DNA from 2 places in the Longimicrobium terrae genome. Region 2 is predicted to be linked to the other one. Evidence: riboswitches for the same ligand, from Rfam matches in the RefSeq annotation. Region 2 holds a riboswitch; the other holds the start of a gene.
The links. A riboswitch is a leader RNA that binds a small molecule or an ion and turns the genes downstream of it on or off. The one in region 2 is predicted to bind cyclic di-GMP.

Region 1 (7,352 bases), on a different contig from region 2:
TCGCCGAGCCGGGCGACGACGCGGAAAAGCGCATCTGGCAGCGGCACTTTGAATCCAGCATGGAAGAAGTGCTGGGCGCCAAGCGGGTGATGGACCAGACGCTGTTCGGCGACGCGGCGTCCATGGCGGCGCTGGCCGCCGCGCGCCCCGGGCCGGAGCTGGACGAAGAGCTGTCGGCGCTCGCCTCGCGCCTGGTGGAGGTGGAGGACGCGGTGACGTCGATGACGGAGGAACTGCGGCGCGTGCAGCGCGCCCAGGCCGACGCGCTCACCCGCATCGACCAGCTGCGCGGCACCGTGGAAGCGGCGGGCGCCACGGCCGCGGAGTCCGCGCGCACCACCGGCGCCGCGGCCGAGCGGCGGTCGGCGCTGGCGCTGGGCCTCGCGGCGGCGGCGGCGCTCCTTTCGGCGCTGACGGCGGCGCTCACCCTGCTCTGACGGGCGCGAGGCATCCAGAATCCGCCACAGGTGGCTAATCCACTCATTTTCTTCCACCGCGGGCGCTCCGGATCGGCCACGCGCGGGACGGCGGCAGGGGGGACGGCGGGGTGTCTATTCTGTATAAGTTCAGAACTTGGCACTTCCGCGTCTTGCCTGTCCCAAAAAGCGGCACTAATCTGTAGAGTGTAATCCAAACCAAGTTAAACAAAGTGCACGCAGCGCCTCGGTTCTCCGGCCCCGGAGGACCGCATGAGCGACCGCGTACCCGATCCGTCCATCGACCGGATCCGTGACCACGTGCGCGCGCAGGTGGCGCGTACGTCGCTGCGCAAAGTGGCCGCGCGCGCCGGTGCCAAGGTGGGCGCGACCAAGAAGTTCGTGGACGGCTCGGTTCCGTACGAGCGCAATCTGCGGCTCTGGAAGCGCTTCTACGCCCGCGACCTGCGCGAGGGGCTGGCCGGCCGCCCGGACGACGCGCTCCCGCCCGCGGAGGCGGCCGCCGTGCTGGAACTGCTGCTCTGGGGCCTGGACGACGGGCGCAAGCAGGCCGTGCGCGAAGCCGCCGAGCTGTTCCGCGGCCTGTTCGTGCGCCACGGCCGCACGCCGCCGTCCTGGGTGCTGGCGGTCGCCGGCGGCCCGGGCGACTTCGCCGCGGAGGTGGATGACGGCGACGAAGACGAAGCGGGCGACGAGGAAGAGGACGACGGCGAGGAATGACCGCCGGCCCCGCGCCTGACCGATGAAAGAGGGCTCCCGTGCAATCCGCGCGGGAGCCCTCTCGTTCGTTTTGCGCCAGCGCCCGGCTGATCTCGATCAGGTCAGGGCGCCACGGGGATGACCATGCGGATCTCATGGGGCTCGCCGGTGAGGTTGGTGAAGCGGGCGGCGCGCATCACGCGCAGAACCTCCTCGTCCACCCCGTGCCCCAGCCCGTCCACGACAAAGATCTCGCCCACCGTGCCGTCCGGCTGCACGGTAAGCTGCACGCGGACGCGGCCGGTGATTCCCGCCGCGCGCGCCGCCTCCGGGTAGCGCACCTGCCGGGCGAGATCCGCCACCGTCCCCACCAGTTCCACGCGCGGGCCTTCATCCGCTTCCGCGCGGGCGGGGGGCGGGGCGAGTGAGCCTTCCGCCGTCCCGTTCACCCGCGCGAGCCGGGCGCGGATGCCGTCCAGCGTCTCCACCCCGGCGCGGCGCCGTTCCTCATCCGTCACCGCCGTGCTGTCGATGGGCTGCAGGTACGTTCTGCCGCCCTGCTCCAGGTACTGCGTGCCGTAGCGCTGCGGCTGGCCAGTGCTGAGCAGCCAGCGGTCCAGCGAGGCGGCGGCCAGCCACCGCGCCCGGTCGTTTCCCATCTCCTCACCGCGCTTGGCAAGCTCGTGCGCCAGGCGGAAGTCTGTGGAATCGGACCCGTGCTGAAAGACCATGGCGGCGTGGTAGTGGTCCGCCGCGGTGCGCACCCTCGACGAATCCAGCAGGGCGCGCGCTTCCCGCCGCCGCTCGGCGTCACGGCGGTCCACCTCGGGGCCCAGCACCGTCGTACCCGTGCGGTCCGCCTGGTCCTGCTCGTACAGCTGCGCCAGGCGGGGATTGTCCGCCGGCGCACCACGCGCCACGGCGCAGGCGGAAAGCGACCCCGCGGCAAGCGCGGCGGCCAGGAGTGTGAAGCGAGGTTTCACGGGTGATCCAGGGATGGATTGGATGGATGGAGCGGGGTTGGAGCGAGGAAAGTAATGCGCGCCCTTCGCGTCTGCACCGGACCGGAGCCGCCCGTGCAATCTGCGCGATCCGGTTCGACACCGCGAGGACCCGGAAGCCACCACTCGCGGTCACGGATGCTCGCCCGGCGCCGGGCCGGGAGGCCCCTCCCCCGGCCCCTCCCCGTGCAAACTGCCGCACGGAGAGGGGAGGACTGCAACTCAGCTTGGTCCCGGACGGTGCCGCGCGGTCGGAGAGAGCCCCCTCTCCCCGGCCCTCTCCCCCGCTCCGCGGGAGAAAGGGAGACCTCAGCGCGAGCGCAGACTCCGGCTTTCTTTTCCGGATTCAATGCGGGTGAAGCTCACAGCAGTATCGTGGAGGCTTCACCCGCGTTGTAGCGGCAACGTCAGTCGCTCACGCGGTTCGGGCTTGCACCCCGACGTGCATCACTGGCCCCAGACCCTGAGCACTGGGCACTCTCGTACTTCCGTACTTTCGTACCTCCGCACTTTCGTACTTCCCTCAATCCACGATCGCCCTCCACACCGCCTCCGTATCCGCCAGATCCGCGAACAGATGATCCGGATGGCATTCGGCGAGCTCATCCCGGCTGTACGTTCCCGTGGCCGTGGCGATGGTCCGCACGCCCAGCGCCTCGCCGCAGCTGATGTCGAACGGCGTGTCGCCGATGATGACGATCTGCTTGCGCGAGAACTCCACGCCCGTGCGATCCCTGGCCCGGCGGACGGCGACGGCGGGGAGCTCCGCGCGGTCGCCGTGGTCCGATCCGTACGCGCCCACCTGAAAGCGGTCAAAGCCCAGCCCCGCCGCGTCCACCTTGATGCGCGCGCCTTCCAGCACGTTTCCCGTCAGCAGGCCGAGCACGGTGTCGTTCTCCGACTCCACGCGGTCCACCAGCGCCGCCGCGCCGGGAAGCGCATGCACGGTGGCGGGATCCAGCGTATCGCGCAGCACGCGGATGTACACGTCCCAGAACGCGTCCATCCCCGCGTCGATGCGCGCGCGGTCCAGCCCGGCCTGCCCCAGCACCTCGCGCAGGATCTGCGGATCGGTGCGCCCGGCCATGTTGTAGCGCTCCACCTGCCCCGTTTCGCCGTACACCTCGCGCAGCGCGCGCGTCACGGCGCGCTTGCCGGCACCGCCGGCGTTCAGCAGGGTTCCATCGATGTCGAACAGCACCAGCCGCCGCATGCGTCTCCTCGCTCCAGGGTTGTGCGGACCTTTTGCACGCGGCGGGCCGCCGTTCATCCACGACGCACGAGCGCCCCGCCCGGCAATGCGGGCGGGGCGCTTTCATCAACCGGCAACGCTCAGCGGCCGACGGGCTTGAGCAGGTCGTACGGATTCAGGTTCTCGCCGTCCCACCAGCGCGACGGGTTCTGCAGAATGGCCACGGAAAAGTGCAGGTGGCAGTCGCCCGGCTGCGCGTTCCCCGTATCGCCCACGTACCCGATCACCTCGCCGCGCTGCACGCGCTGCCCCTCGTGAAGCCCCTGCGCGTAGCTGTCCAGGTGCGCGTAGTAGTAGCGGGTGCGGCCGTCGTCGTCCATCAGGTAGATGGTGGTGCCGCCCAGCCCGCTGATGTGCAGCTTGCGGATGGTGCCCTCGGCCACGGCCATCACCGGCGTGCCGCGCGGCGCATGGATGTCGATGGCGTGATGGGTGCGGCCCTGCGAGCGCGACTGCGTGTACGTGTCGTGAAGCTGCTCGCGGGTGATGCCCTGCACGGGCACCATCATGCGTCCGGCCTCGGCGGTGCGGCCCCGGGGGCTCAGGAGGCCGGCGCTGGCGGAAAACATGGAGGCGGTGGGCGCCTGTGCCTTCGCGGGAAGCGCGAGGACAACGAGGGCCAGTGCCGTGGCGGCGACGCGCACGGCGGGGAAGAGCGAGGATTTCATTGCGTGATCTCGTCGGCGGCCCGACTGGCGTAGCGGCGCGTGGAGCGCGCGCGGTAGCCTCGTGGCTTTGCGTCCCCGGCTTTCGACGGGTTTGCCGTTTTCGGTGAGGTCCCCGGATGCGGATGCGGCCGGGAAATCGAACGGAAACTGCCTGACGTGCCTGCGAACTGCGGCGGGTGTAACTGACGCTCCGGGTGCATGTTGCGGATACGAACGCGCGACGGCTTCCCGCAGGCACGGGGGCGGCGCGTACACGGCGTTCAGTTGCGTGGGGGGCATGATAATACGAGGCGCCGCCTCACGCCAGAGTCTTACACCTGCTACGGAATCAGATGAAGTCGCCGCAATGACCCATGTCGTTATTGCGCAACGACATACGCTTCCACTTCGATTTCAATCAGCATGGCGGGGTCGATCAGCCTGGCCACTTCCACCATCGTCGCCACGGGCCGGGCGCCGCCGCCCGCAAAGAACTCCCCGTGCGCGCGGCCGAACTCCTCCCATCGCCCGATGTCGGTGACGAACATGCGCGTGCGCACCACGTCCGTCATCCCCGCGCCCAGCAGCTCCAGCGCGGCCCGGATCTTCAGAAAGGTGTACCGGGCCTGCCCGTACGCATCGCCCGCCCCGACGATTTCGCCCTCGGGATCCGTCGCCGTCGTCCCCGCGACGTGGATGTGCGGGCCGGTGCGCACCGCGCGCACGTAGCCGACGGATTCCTCCCACGGCCCGCCGCTGGACACCTGCGTCCGTCCCGCCACCTCGCGGACGGTCATGGCGGGAAGCGGCACGTCGCGCGTCCCGTCGGCGGCGGCGAGCGGAGGGCCTGTGTGGCTGGAAATGTCGTTCATCGTCCGATCCTCCTCGTTCAGTCCACCAGGGCGCCGCGCATCACGGTGATCGCCTGACCGCCCAGGTGCACGCGGTCGCCCTCCACCCGCACGCGCACCACGCCGCCGCGCGCGGACGCCTGATAGCCGGTCATCCGCTCGCGGCCCAGCCTGGCGGCCCAGTACGGCGCGAGGGCGCAGTGCGCGGAGCCGGTGACCGGGTCCTCGGGCACGCCCACGCGCGGCGCAAAGAAGCGCGATACGAAGTCGTACTCGCCGTTCTCCCCCCGCGCGGTGACGATCACGCCGCGCGCCTCCACGCCCGCGAGCCGCGCCTGGTCCGGCCGCAGGCCGCGCACCACGGCCTCCGATTCGAGTTCCACCACGAAGTCGAAGTGGCTGCGCACGATGGCGACCGGCTCCGCGCCCAGCGCCTCGGCGAGCCCGTCCGGGGCGGGCGAGGGCTGCGAGGGTTTGGCGGGAAAGTCCATGGAGATCCACTCGCCGTCGCGTTGCGCGGTCAGCAGGCCGCTGCGGGTGTGGAAGCGCGCGGTGGCGGATTCCGGGAGATGGCCGTCCTGCCAGAGCACGTGCGCGCTGGCGAGCGTGGCGTGTCCGCAAAGGTCCACTTCGACGGCGGGGGTGAACCAGCGCAGCCCCCATTCGTCGCCGCGCGGCTCCAGGAACGCCGTTTCCGACAGGTTCATCTCGATGGCGACGGACTGCATCCACGCGGCGTCGCGGGGCGCGTCCAGCAGGCAGACGGCGGCGGGGTTTCCCGAGAACATGCGGTCGGCGAACGCATCGACCTGAACGAGCTTGAGCGGCATGAACGGCGCGCGGATCGGGGCTGCGGAGGCGAAGGGCGGGAATGTAGGCGGGGATGATGTGCGGTGCAAAACCGGGAGATCGCGGGCGGTCCCCACCCGGGCTCGTACTACTCGCCCACCCTCCCCCAAAAAAGACTGGGGGAGGGTTGTCGGGGCGGAGGGTTCGGCATGCGGTCCCGAGATCTGCGCCGCCGGGCACCTGTTGAGCGGATGAATCCGCCGCTCCACAAGCGCAAAGCCCCGACACCGGCCGCTGGCGCGTCCGGTTCGGGGCTTCAACTGCGTGGGGTACGAGCATGTTGGTTGCGGGCGCAGTCCGCGGAGGCGGACTTCCTGTCTTTCGAGGCGCGGTTTCAACCGCCGGGCGACACCCGCCGACCCGCATCGCCCTCAGCCCCCACGCTGAGGTCTGCCTTTCTCCCGCGGAGCGGGGGAGGGGGCCGGGGAGAGGGGGGCCCTCTCCGCCGAGCGGCACCATCCGGATCGGGTTGAGTTGTCGTTCTCCCTTCTCCGTGCGCAGTTTGCACGGGGAGGGGCCGGGGGAGGGGCCCTCACGGCCTGAGGCCCGCACGAATCCAAGGGACCCATACGAATCAACCCCAACTCCGTGCTGGATCGCCAGCGGGAAGGCTTCTTGCGCTGGTGACCGCCGGCAAGATCACGCACGGCATGAACCAGAGGAGGGCCTGATGAGGCACTATGACGATCCGTACTACCGCGGCTATCCCATGGGACCGCAGTGGGGCCAGCCGCACCCCATGGACCCCAACTGGGCCGACGGCGAGTACCACGGCCAGCGGATGACGCCCGACAACCGCCACGGCGCGTACGGCTGGTACCGCCAGGCGCATGAGCGCGACCTGCAGTCCAGCGGCGGCTTCGACGGCATCTACGACGAAGGCCCGGGCAGCTACGACGCCGGCGGCATCTACCATCACCCCATGCACCACGGCCGCGTGCAGCGCCCCCGCACCCAGGGCATGCCGCGCGGCGGGCGGTACGACGCGCAGTACCGGCACGTGGAAAACGGCGGCGTGCACGGCGACAGCCGCTTCCTGGGCCAGTACAACCGCAACAGCGTGGGCCTGCGCTACGGCAGCGAGTACGACCGCGGCTACGGCCATGCGCCCGGCGCGCGCGGTGAGGGTCGCTACATCCCGCAGGCAGGGCAGCAGCGGCCCAACGAGCGCGGGTACGCCGGCTACAACCGCGGCGGCTTCGCGCCCACCAACGGCCTGGATCCGCGCAGGTAGTTCCGGCTTCGGTGGATGAAAAACAGCGTGGGGCCGCGTTCATCGCGGCCCCACGCTGTTTGTGTTGATCAACTGCCGCCGGGGGGATGATACGCGGAACCCCGATCCGCCCAGCGCCGAACGCCCGTCATCCCCGGCGAGGCGCGCCGGCCGCCTTCTCGACTCAGGCAGCCGGGGCGGCGATGGGGTTGGGCAGGATGCCGGCGATGGCGAGTGCGTCGGCCAGCTTGCCCCCGTCGCGGTTGCGCAGCGCCTGAATGGGCGACCGCGGCTCGCCGCCCTGCATTCCCAGCGCGTCCAGCGCCGCCTTCATCCCCGGAATCCCCAGCTCGCCCACCACCACCTTGTGCAGCGGCGCAATCCGCTCCTGCAGCCGCCCGGC
Region 2 (7,352 bases):
GTACCTGTCGTTCCTGATGGACCAGCGCCGCCGGGACTTCTTCCTGGACGGCCACCGCCAAGGCGATCTGCGCCGGTACATCCGTCTGTACTCGCAGAACTTCTACCCGACGGGCAACCACCCGACGGCGAACCGTGGCACCTACGGCACCAGCGTCTGCTTCATGCCGACGCAGGCCGAGATCACGGGCAACCCGGGCTACCGCCCGTAGTCACCTCGCCAGCCCGCCGCATTGCGGCGGGCTGGCAGGCAGGGACGCAGAACGAGGGGGGCGGCTGGATTTCCAGCCGCCCCCCTCGTTCTTTTCCGTTCCGGGATTTCGTCCAGGCTAGGGTCCCATCGGAAAAACGCGCGTCAAGGAGCCGGGCGGATGTTCACGGCTGGTCAGGGCGTCGAAAGCAGGCCACACGCCGAGTACGATGCGCGCAACGTTGGATCATCCCCGGGCTCGGGAATCTTCTTCCCGCGCCCTCCCGTGCAGACGGAGGCAGGCGACCGGAAATCCTGCGGGAACCGAGGCGACCGTGCAGGTCATCCTCACGTACGCAGATCAGGATCGCGGCTCATCAGTGGATGGCGAGGGGCAATCATCCGATACTAGACTCGTCGCCACGCGCATCGGATGGAGGGCCCTGACGAAGGACGAGGCTTGAAACGCAAAGGGAGCGGGCGACATCGCCCGCTCCCTTCATCATTCCAATTCCTCTTGTCCCACCGCCGCGCGTCAGTCGCGGCTGGCGGTGGAGGCGAGCCCGGTGCCGCTGCCGCCCAGCCGGTGGACGATCTCGCGCTCCAGCAGCCCCGTGCTGGAGCACTGAATGGGCTGCGTGCCGGACCCCGCTCCGTCGCGCCCGGTGGCATCCACCCAGGTGCGCACTGCGGTCCCGCCGCCCGTGGGCTTCATGACCGTCATCACGGTAAGGACGATTTCGTAGTTGTCCGGCCCGCCCACGAAGGTGCTTCCACAGTTCAGGTAGCGCGACAGCCGCACGCCGCCCAGTTCGTGCCGCGCGCGCATGTAGCGCCTGCCGAACAGCTGTTCATCGGCGTTCAGCACCTGCGCCGAGGGAATGCCGAGCTGTTCGTAGATGCCGGGAAGCGCGGCCAGGCCGGCGTCGGAGCCCATGCGCACGAAGCGCGGACGGTCAAAGGTGTTGCGCGTGAGTTCCAGGTCGCGCACCCCGCGGGCGGTGTGCAGGCGCACCACGGAGCGGATTTCATCGGGGGGGACCGAGACGGTGGACCGCATTGCCGTGCAGCCGCTCAGGCAGGCGAGCGCCGCAAACGTCAGGTAGCGCATGGGCACCTCGGGGGGCTTGTGGAAGGCGGACGCCTCCGCCGGGTTCCGGGCACGGGACGCGTCCGGAAGAAGTGATGGGTCCAGCGCCGCATCCCCGGGACACGGTGGCGGAGAAGGAGTGTGCACGGCGCCATGGCGGTGCCGCGGGATTTACGGAATACAACGTTCATCCACCCCTGCTTCTGCCACCTTCCCCGCGCCGCAAATCGCGGTCCGTTCTGCGGGGGGGAGAACGGCGCCCGGTTCCCGTGCGGGTTGCCGGGACGGACGCGCGCGTCTACGATCCCCGCTCCGGCGCCCGCCGCCCGCTTACGACGCTTTCGCTGCGCATGGCTGAATCCGCATCGTCCTCCCAGTTCCCGTCGCCGCCGCGAACCACGCCGGGGCCCCGGCTGGACCCCGAGCGCATCACCCAGACGGTGCGCGCGCTGGGCGACCGCATCGAGGAGCGCTTTCCTGGCAGCGGGCTGGGCCGGCTCGCGCGCGAGATCCTGGGCATGGCGGGCCGCACGGTGGACACCATTCAGTGGGTGCGCCGGCCGGTGCTGGGCGTTCGCGTGGCGGTGGGCGGGGTGCTGCTGGTGCTGGCTGCGCTTCTGGCGGGGATCGCGATGCGCGTGGATCTGCGTGCGCGCGGGATGTCGCTGCCGGAACTGCTGCAGGTGGCCGAAGCCGCCATCAACGACGTGGTTCTGCTCGGACTCGCCGTCCTCTTTCTGCTGACGATGGAAAGCAGGCTCAAGCGCCGCCGCGCCCTGTCAGCGCTGCGCGAGCTTCGCGCCGTGGCGCACATCGTGGACATGCACCAGCTGACCAAGGACCCGGACCGGCACAGCGGCAGCTCCATCGGCGGCGACACGCCATCGTCGCCGCGGCGCGAGCTGAACCGGTACGAACTGGCCCGCTACCTGGACTACTGCAGCGAACTGCTGGCGCTGAACAGCAAGCTGGCCGCGCTGTACGCGCAGACGCTGGACGACCCCGTGGTGCTGGCCGCCGTGGACGAGGTGGAGGCGCTCACCACGGGGCTGAGCGGCAAGATCTGGCAGAAGCTCGTCATCCTGAGCCGCACCCCACCCTGAGCACGGGTGCGCCGCGGCTCGGCAGATGGATGGCTCGGCGGCTCCGGCGGGAGGAGCCGGATGCTCACACCGCATGTGGAGAAACGGCCCGCAGTTCGTCTCTCGCCGTCGAACCCCGCCCGGAGGCGACATCGTGAGGGAGCGTGCGCCGGCCTCTCCGCCGCGCCGAGGTCATGCGCGGCCGAAGGATCTACCATCCGCCGAGCCAACGTCGCGGGTCCCACGCCCGTTCTCGCGGGGAAAGTAGATCCTTCGTCGGCGCCAAATTGTGGGGTGGAGGCAGGTACCTGCGGCGCCTTCTCAGGATGACGCCTTGAGGCGTGAGCCGTCCTTGGGGCTGATCTGAGCCAGATCGACTGGGCTTCTCGACACCTTCTCAGGATGATGCCTTGCGGCGCGAGCCGTCCGTTGGGCCAAGCTGAGCCAGGAAGCCGGGGCTTCTCAACGCCTTCTCACGGCGGCACGCTCGCGCTCGGCAGAGGGGGACGCATCCCCGTGCCCGCACCCATGCGGGTGGAAGCGCAAGATGTTTCTCAGGATGCACTTGCCCGGCCGGAAGGAGGTAAGCCCGGCGGGCAATCAACAAGCTTGCGTTCTGAATCAGGTAAACTATATTGGCCGCACTGATACCCGGGGTTGTTGCAGCAATTCAGGTCCTTCCTGTACTGCCTCCCATTTCATCTATCCCGAAACGGCACCCCGGTCGCGAGGCCGGTCCGCAAAGCTAGGGGTCTCCCGCGCGAGACAGCCCGGCCGCCGAAGGAGAGCATCACCACGCTCCCCCTACGGCTCATGCTTCGTCTCTCCTCCACACATCGTCTGGTAGTCCCCGCGGTGCTTCTGCTCGCGGCCGCCTGTACCAGCGACGCCGTCGCTCCCTCCGCGCGCGCCGGGCAGGGCGCGGACCCGGTGCTCGCCCGCGGGCTTCGCGCCGGCAAGTACAGCGACACCGGCGTACGCCACGCCACCGGACGCTCCGGCAGCGCCACCCTGGCCGGCCGCGCGCTCCTGGGGGCCGACGGCGTCACCACGCTCACCGTCACCACCGGCAGCCTGGAGAACCTTTCCGTGGCACCGGGCGAGCTGAGCAAGGTGCAGATCAAGGCCACCGGCCCCAACGGTGAGCGCCTCTTCACCAACAACTACCAGCGTCCCTCCTCCACCGGCCTGGCCACCTTCAGCTTCCGCGGCCTTCCGCGCGGAACGCGGCTGCAGGTGCAGGCCAACGTGCGCGGCATCGACGGCAAGCGCACTGACGTGGTGACCATTACCGAAACGGTTTCGCGGGGCGCCGCGCTCTCGGTGGACCTGAACCTTCCCGCCCAGGTGCTGGTCGGCGTGCCCACGGTGATCACGGCCACGGTGCGCGAACTGAACGGCGACGCGGGCTCCTACACCGGCTGCTCGCTGTACGTGAACGGCCTCAAGGTGGACAGCGCGCCCAACGTGTGGGTGGACGCGGGCGACGCGGTCTCCTGCGCCTTCACCTACACCTTTCTGCAGGCCGGCGAGCCGAGCGTGGAAGTGCGCCTGGACGGCGGGCAGACGGCCGGCGGCGGTTCCGAGGTGGTGGAAGTGGTGCAGCCCAACGTGCTGGCCGCGGCCCGCGCCACGTTCGAGGAGCGCCAGGTCAAGACGACCACGCGCTTCGACTACACCTGGCGTGACGCCGGCGGCTCGCACCAGGAGTACGAGTCGGGCGTCACCGAGGGCCCGCGCGAGCAGACGCTGTCGCTCGTGGGCACGCTGCCCCGCGCCACCAGCTTTCCGCTGGCCCGCGTGGCGCTGGACGTCCGCTCCGGCGCGGCGACCTGGCAGACCACGGAATGGGGCTCGCTGAACGCCACGGCCGATGCCACCGGCCGCCTGTGCACCGACCAGCTCGTTACCGAGCAGGGCGGCCACCTGTACCTGTGCAGCACGGGCGCGGGCGGCACGGGAATCACCACCTTCGGCTACACGCGCTTTTCCGGCACGGTGACGTACCACTCGGTGGGCTTCTCGCGAAAGTGGGACAACGTCACCGCGCAGGAAACGTACTGGACGTGGAACGACGAGTACGAGACGTACGGCGCCGGCGGCCAGCACCGCCCGGTGGCGGGAACCATCTCGGTGCAGCTGCGCTTCGCCGACGCCATCGGCGAGTTCTCGGTGAACCCGGTCATCACCGTGAGCGCCTTTGACCGCATCGTGAGCTCGGTGCCGCGGACGTGCGTCAACGACAGCCCGTACTGGCTCAACGGCGGGCTGCGTACCGAGTGCCGTTCCAGCGAAGTTCGCGAGTACGGGTGGAGCGGCGCGGGCGAAGGCTGATCCCGCCCGTCCCTGGTGGATGAACAGGACCCCGGACGCCATCGCGCGTCCGGGGTTCTTTCGTTCCGCCCCCGTCGCGCGCACGGAAGCCGGATGATAGGTTGGCGGCTCCTGAACGCCTTGGACCGCACGGAGCACGGGTGCAGATGACGGATACGGAAGCGCTGAAGCGGCGGGCCGCCGAGCGCGCGGCGGAGTGGATCCGCGACGGGATGACGGTGGGGCTGGGAACGGGCTCCACGGTGCGCCACCTGCTGGACGTGATCGCGGAGCGCCGCGCTGCCGGCGAGTGGGCGGGCATCGTGGGCGTGCCCACGTCGGAAGACACGACGGCGCGGGCCCGTCGGCTGGGCATTCCGCTGGCCACGCTGGACGAGCGCCCGCGCGTGGACCTGACCATCGACGGCGCGGACGAGGTGGATCCCCAGCTGCGGCTCATCAAGGGGCTGGGCGCGGCGCTGCTGCGGGAAAAGATCGTCGCCGCCGCGTCCGCCGAGTTGGTGATCGTGGCGGATGACACCAAGGTGGTGCAGCGGCTGGGGACGCGCGCGCCGCTTCCGGTGGAGGTGGATCCGTTCGGCGCCGCCATCCAGGTGGACTTCCTGCGCGGCCTGGGCGCCGAGCCCGTCCTTCGCGAGCGGGACGGCGCGCCCGTGGTGACGGACGGCGGCGGGCGCATCTACGACTGCCGCTTCGCCGGCGGCATCGCCGACCCGGAGGCGCTGGAGCGCGCGCTGCTCATGCGGCCCGGCATTCTGGAGTGCGGGCTGTTTCTGGGGATGGCGACGGCGGTGGTGATCGCGGGCGCGGACGGTGTGAGCGTGCGCACGCGGGAGGACGCGCGATGAGCGCCATCAAGATCGCGCCCTCCATCCTGTCCGCGGACTTCGGGCGGCTGGCGGAGCAGATTCAGGAAGCGGAGCGGGGCGGGGCGGACTGGATTCACGTGGACGTGATGGACGGGCACTTCGTCCCCAACATCACCATCGGGCCGCTGATCGCGGCGGTCGCGCGCAAGGCCACGTCGCTCCCCATCGACGTGCATCTGATGATTGAAAAGCCGGAGCGCTACCTGTCCGCCTTTGCCGACGCGGGCGCGGACTACCTGACCGTGCACGTGGAAACGTCGCCGCACCTGCACCGCACCGTTCAGCAGATCCGCGAACTGGGCGTGCATCCCGGCGTAACGCTGAACCCCGCCACGCCGCTGGAGTCCATCTCCGAAATCCTGGTGGACGTGGACCTGGTGCTGGTGATGTCGGTGAACCCGGGCTTCGGCGGGCAGTCGTACATCCCCGGCAGCACGGAGCGGATCCGCCGCATCCGCGCGATGCTGGACGAGCGGGGGCTGTCGCACGTGGAGCTGGAAGTGGATGGCGGGGTCGCGCCGCCCACGATCGCGCAGGTGAAGTCCGCGGGCGCGAGCGTGGTGGTGGCCGGGTCCGCCGTCTACAACGCCAAGGCTTCCGTGGCGGACAACCTCCGCGCGCTCCGCCAGGCTGCCGGCGAGAGCTGACTCCGTAAACTGCCCTCACGCGGAGGTCGCGGAGGTCGCGGGGGACGCGGAGGTCGCGGGGAACGGAAAAGAAGGGAATTACACAGAGTTAACAGAGTCAACAGTGAAACAGAGGGTTTGATGTTCGGAGAGTCCGGATCGACCCTCGTTCTTCCGTACTGTTAACTCTGTTAACTCTGTTGACTCTGTGTGAGCCCGCTTTCCTTCTTCCCCCGCCGGTCCGTTGTCCCCGTGACCTCCGCGTCCTCCGCGACCCCCGCGTGAGATTCAGTTGACGGACTCGGCCGAGAACGTGGATCATTCGCCTGCGACGAATTATCTTGCGGGACGAGAATTGCCGCCTGGGTGGTGAAATCGGCAAACACAGGGCACTTAAAATGCCCCGGCGAAAGCCTTACGGGTTCGAGTCCCGTCCCAGGCATCCGGTGTCGCGCCCCGCGGTTCCCAGCGAGCCGCGGGGCGCGTCGCGTGCGTGTACAACTGGTTCGCACCTTGCGCCGGGGGCCGCGCGGGGGCAGCATTGGATTCTGCCGGAACACTCGCAACGGGGGAGCACGACGCGGTGGATGACGAGACGTTGGATGGAATGCCCGTGGACAGCGCCGAGGAACTCGAGGCGCTGATCACCGAAGCGCAGTCGCTGGGCGAGCAGGAACGCTGGCCCGAGGCGCACGAGATGCTCGTAAACGAGCTGGACCGGCACCCGGAGAACGCCCTTCTGCTCTGCTGGGTGGGTCTCGCCGCGCAGCGTCTGGGGGAGGAAGCCGAGGCGTACGACATGTTCCGCCGCACCCTCGCGCTCAGCCCCACCGACCCGTTTATCCTGGCGGCGGCCGGCACGGGCGTGGCCGCGCTGGACGATCCCTCCGCGGAGTCCGCCCTGCGGCTGGCCGCGTTGACGGCGCCGGACTTTCCTTTCGCGCGGCTTGCGTACGGCTCGTATCTGTCGCGCGAAGGACTGTACACCGAGGCGATCTCGGAGCTGGAGGCCGCCCGCACCCTCGCGCCGGAAGACGCCGGCGTGCAGGCCGAACTGGGGATTGCGTACCTGCTGGCCGGCCGCCCCGCACCCGGGCTGGACGCGCTGGAAGAAGCGCTCTCGCTGACCTCGGACGACAGCTGGCTGCGCGGCCTGTTCGGC

Region 1: another riboswitch for cyclic di-GMP. It lies ahead of HNQ61_RS10190 (M23 family metallopeptidase); the one in region 2 lies ahead of HNQ61_RS21230 (hypothetical protein).

What each region holds. Positions count from the first base shown of each region.
Region 1 covers NZ_JACHIA010000005.1:2,573-9,924, reverse strand. The annotation lists gene HNQ61_RS10210 (ATP-binding protein) at 1-437, shown strand, start outside; gene HNQ61_RS10205 (hypothetical protein) at 690-1,157, shown strand; gene HNQ61_RS29550 (TonB family protein) at 1,259-2,119, opposite strand; gene HNQ61_RS10195 (HAD family hydrolase) at 2,661-3,350, opposite strand; gene HNQ61_RS10190 (M23 family metallopeptidase) at 3,470-4,057, opposite strand; cyclic di-GMP riboswitch class I at 4,069-4,163, opposite strand; gene HNQ61_RS10185 (RidA family protein) at 4,417-4,833, opposite strand; gene HNQ61_RS10180 (PhzF family phenazine biosynthesis protein) at 4,926-5,717, opposite strand; gene HNQ61_RS10175 (hypothetical protein) at 6,407-6,970, shown strand; gene HNQ61_RS10170 (dihydrodipicolinate synthase family protein) at 7,134-7,352, opposite strand, start outside.
Region 2 covers NZ_JACHIA010000017.1:65,940-73,291, forward strand. The annotation lists gene HNQ61_RS21215 (RagB/SusD family nutrient uptake outer membrane protein) at 1-211, shown strand, start outside; gene HNQ61_RS21220 (hypothetical protein) at 725-1,300, opposite strand; gene HNQ61_RS21225 (hypothetical protein) at 1,630-2,382, shown strand; cyclic di-GMP riboswitch class I at 3,066-3,143, shown strand; gene HNQ61_RS21230 (hypothetical protein) at 3,175-4,695, shown strand; gene rpiA (ribose-5-phosphate isomerase RpiA) at 4,842-5,543, shown strand; gene rpe (ribulose-phosphate 3-epimerase) at 5,540-6,211, shown strand; tRNA gene HNQ61_RS21245 (tRNA-Leu) at 6,551-6,632, shown strand; gene HNQ61_RS21250 (tetratricopeptide repeat protein) at 6,774-7,352, shown strand, end outside.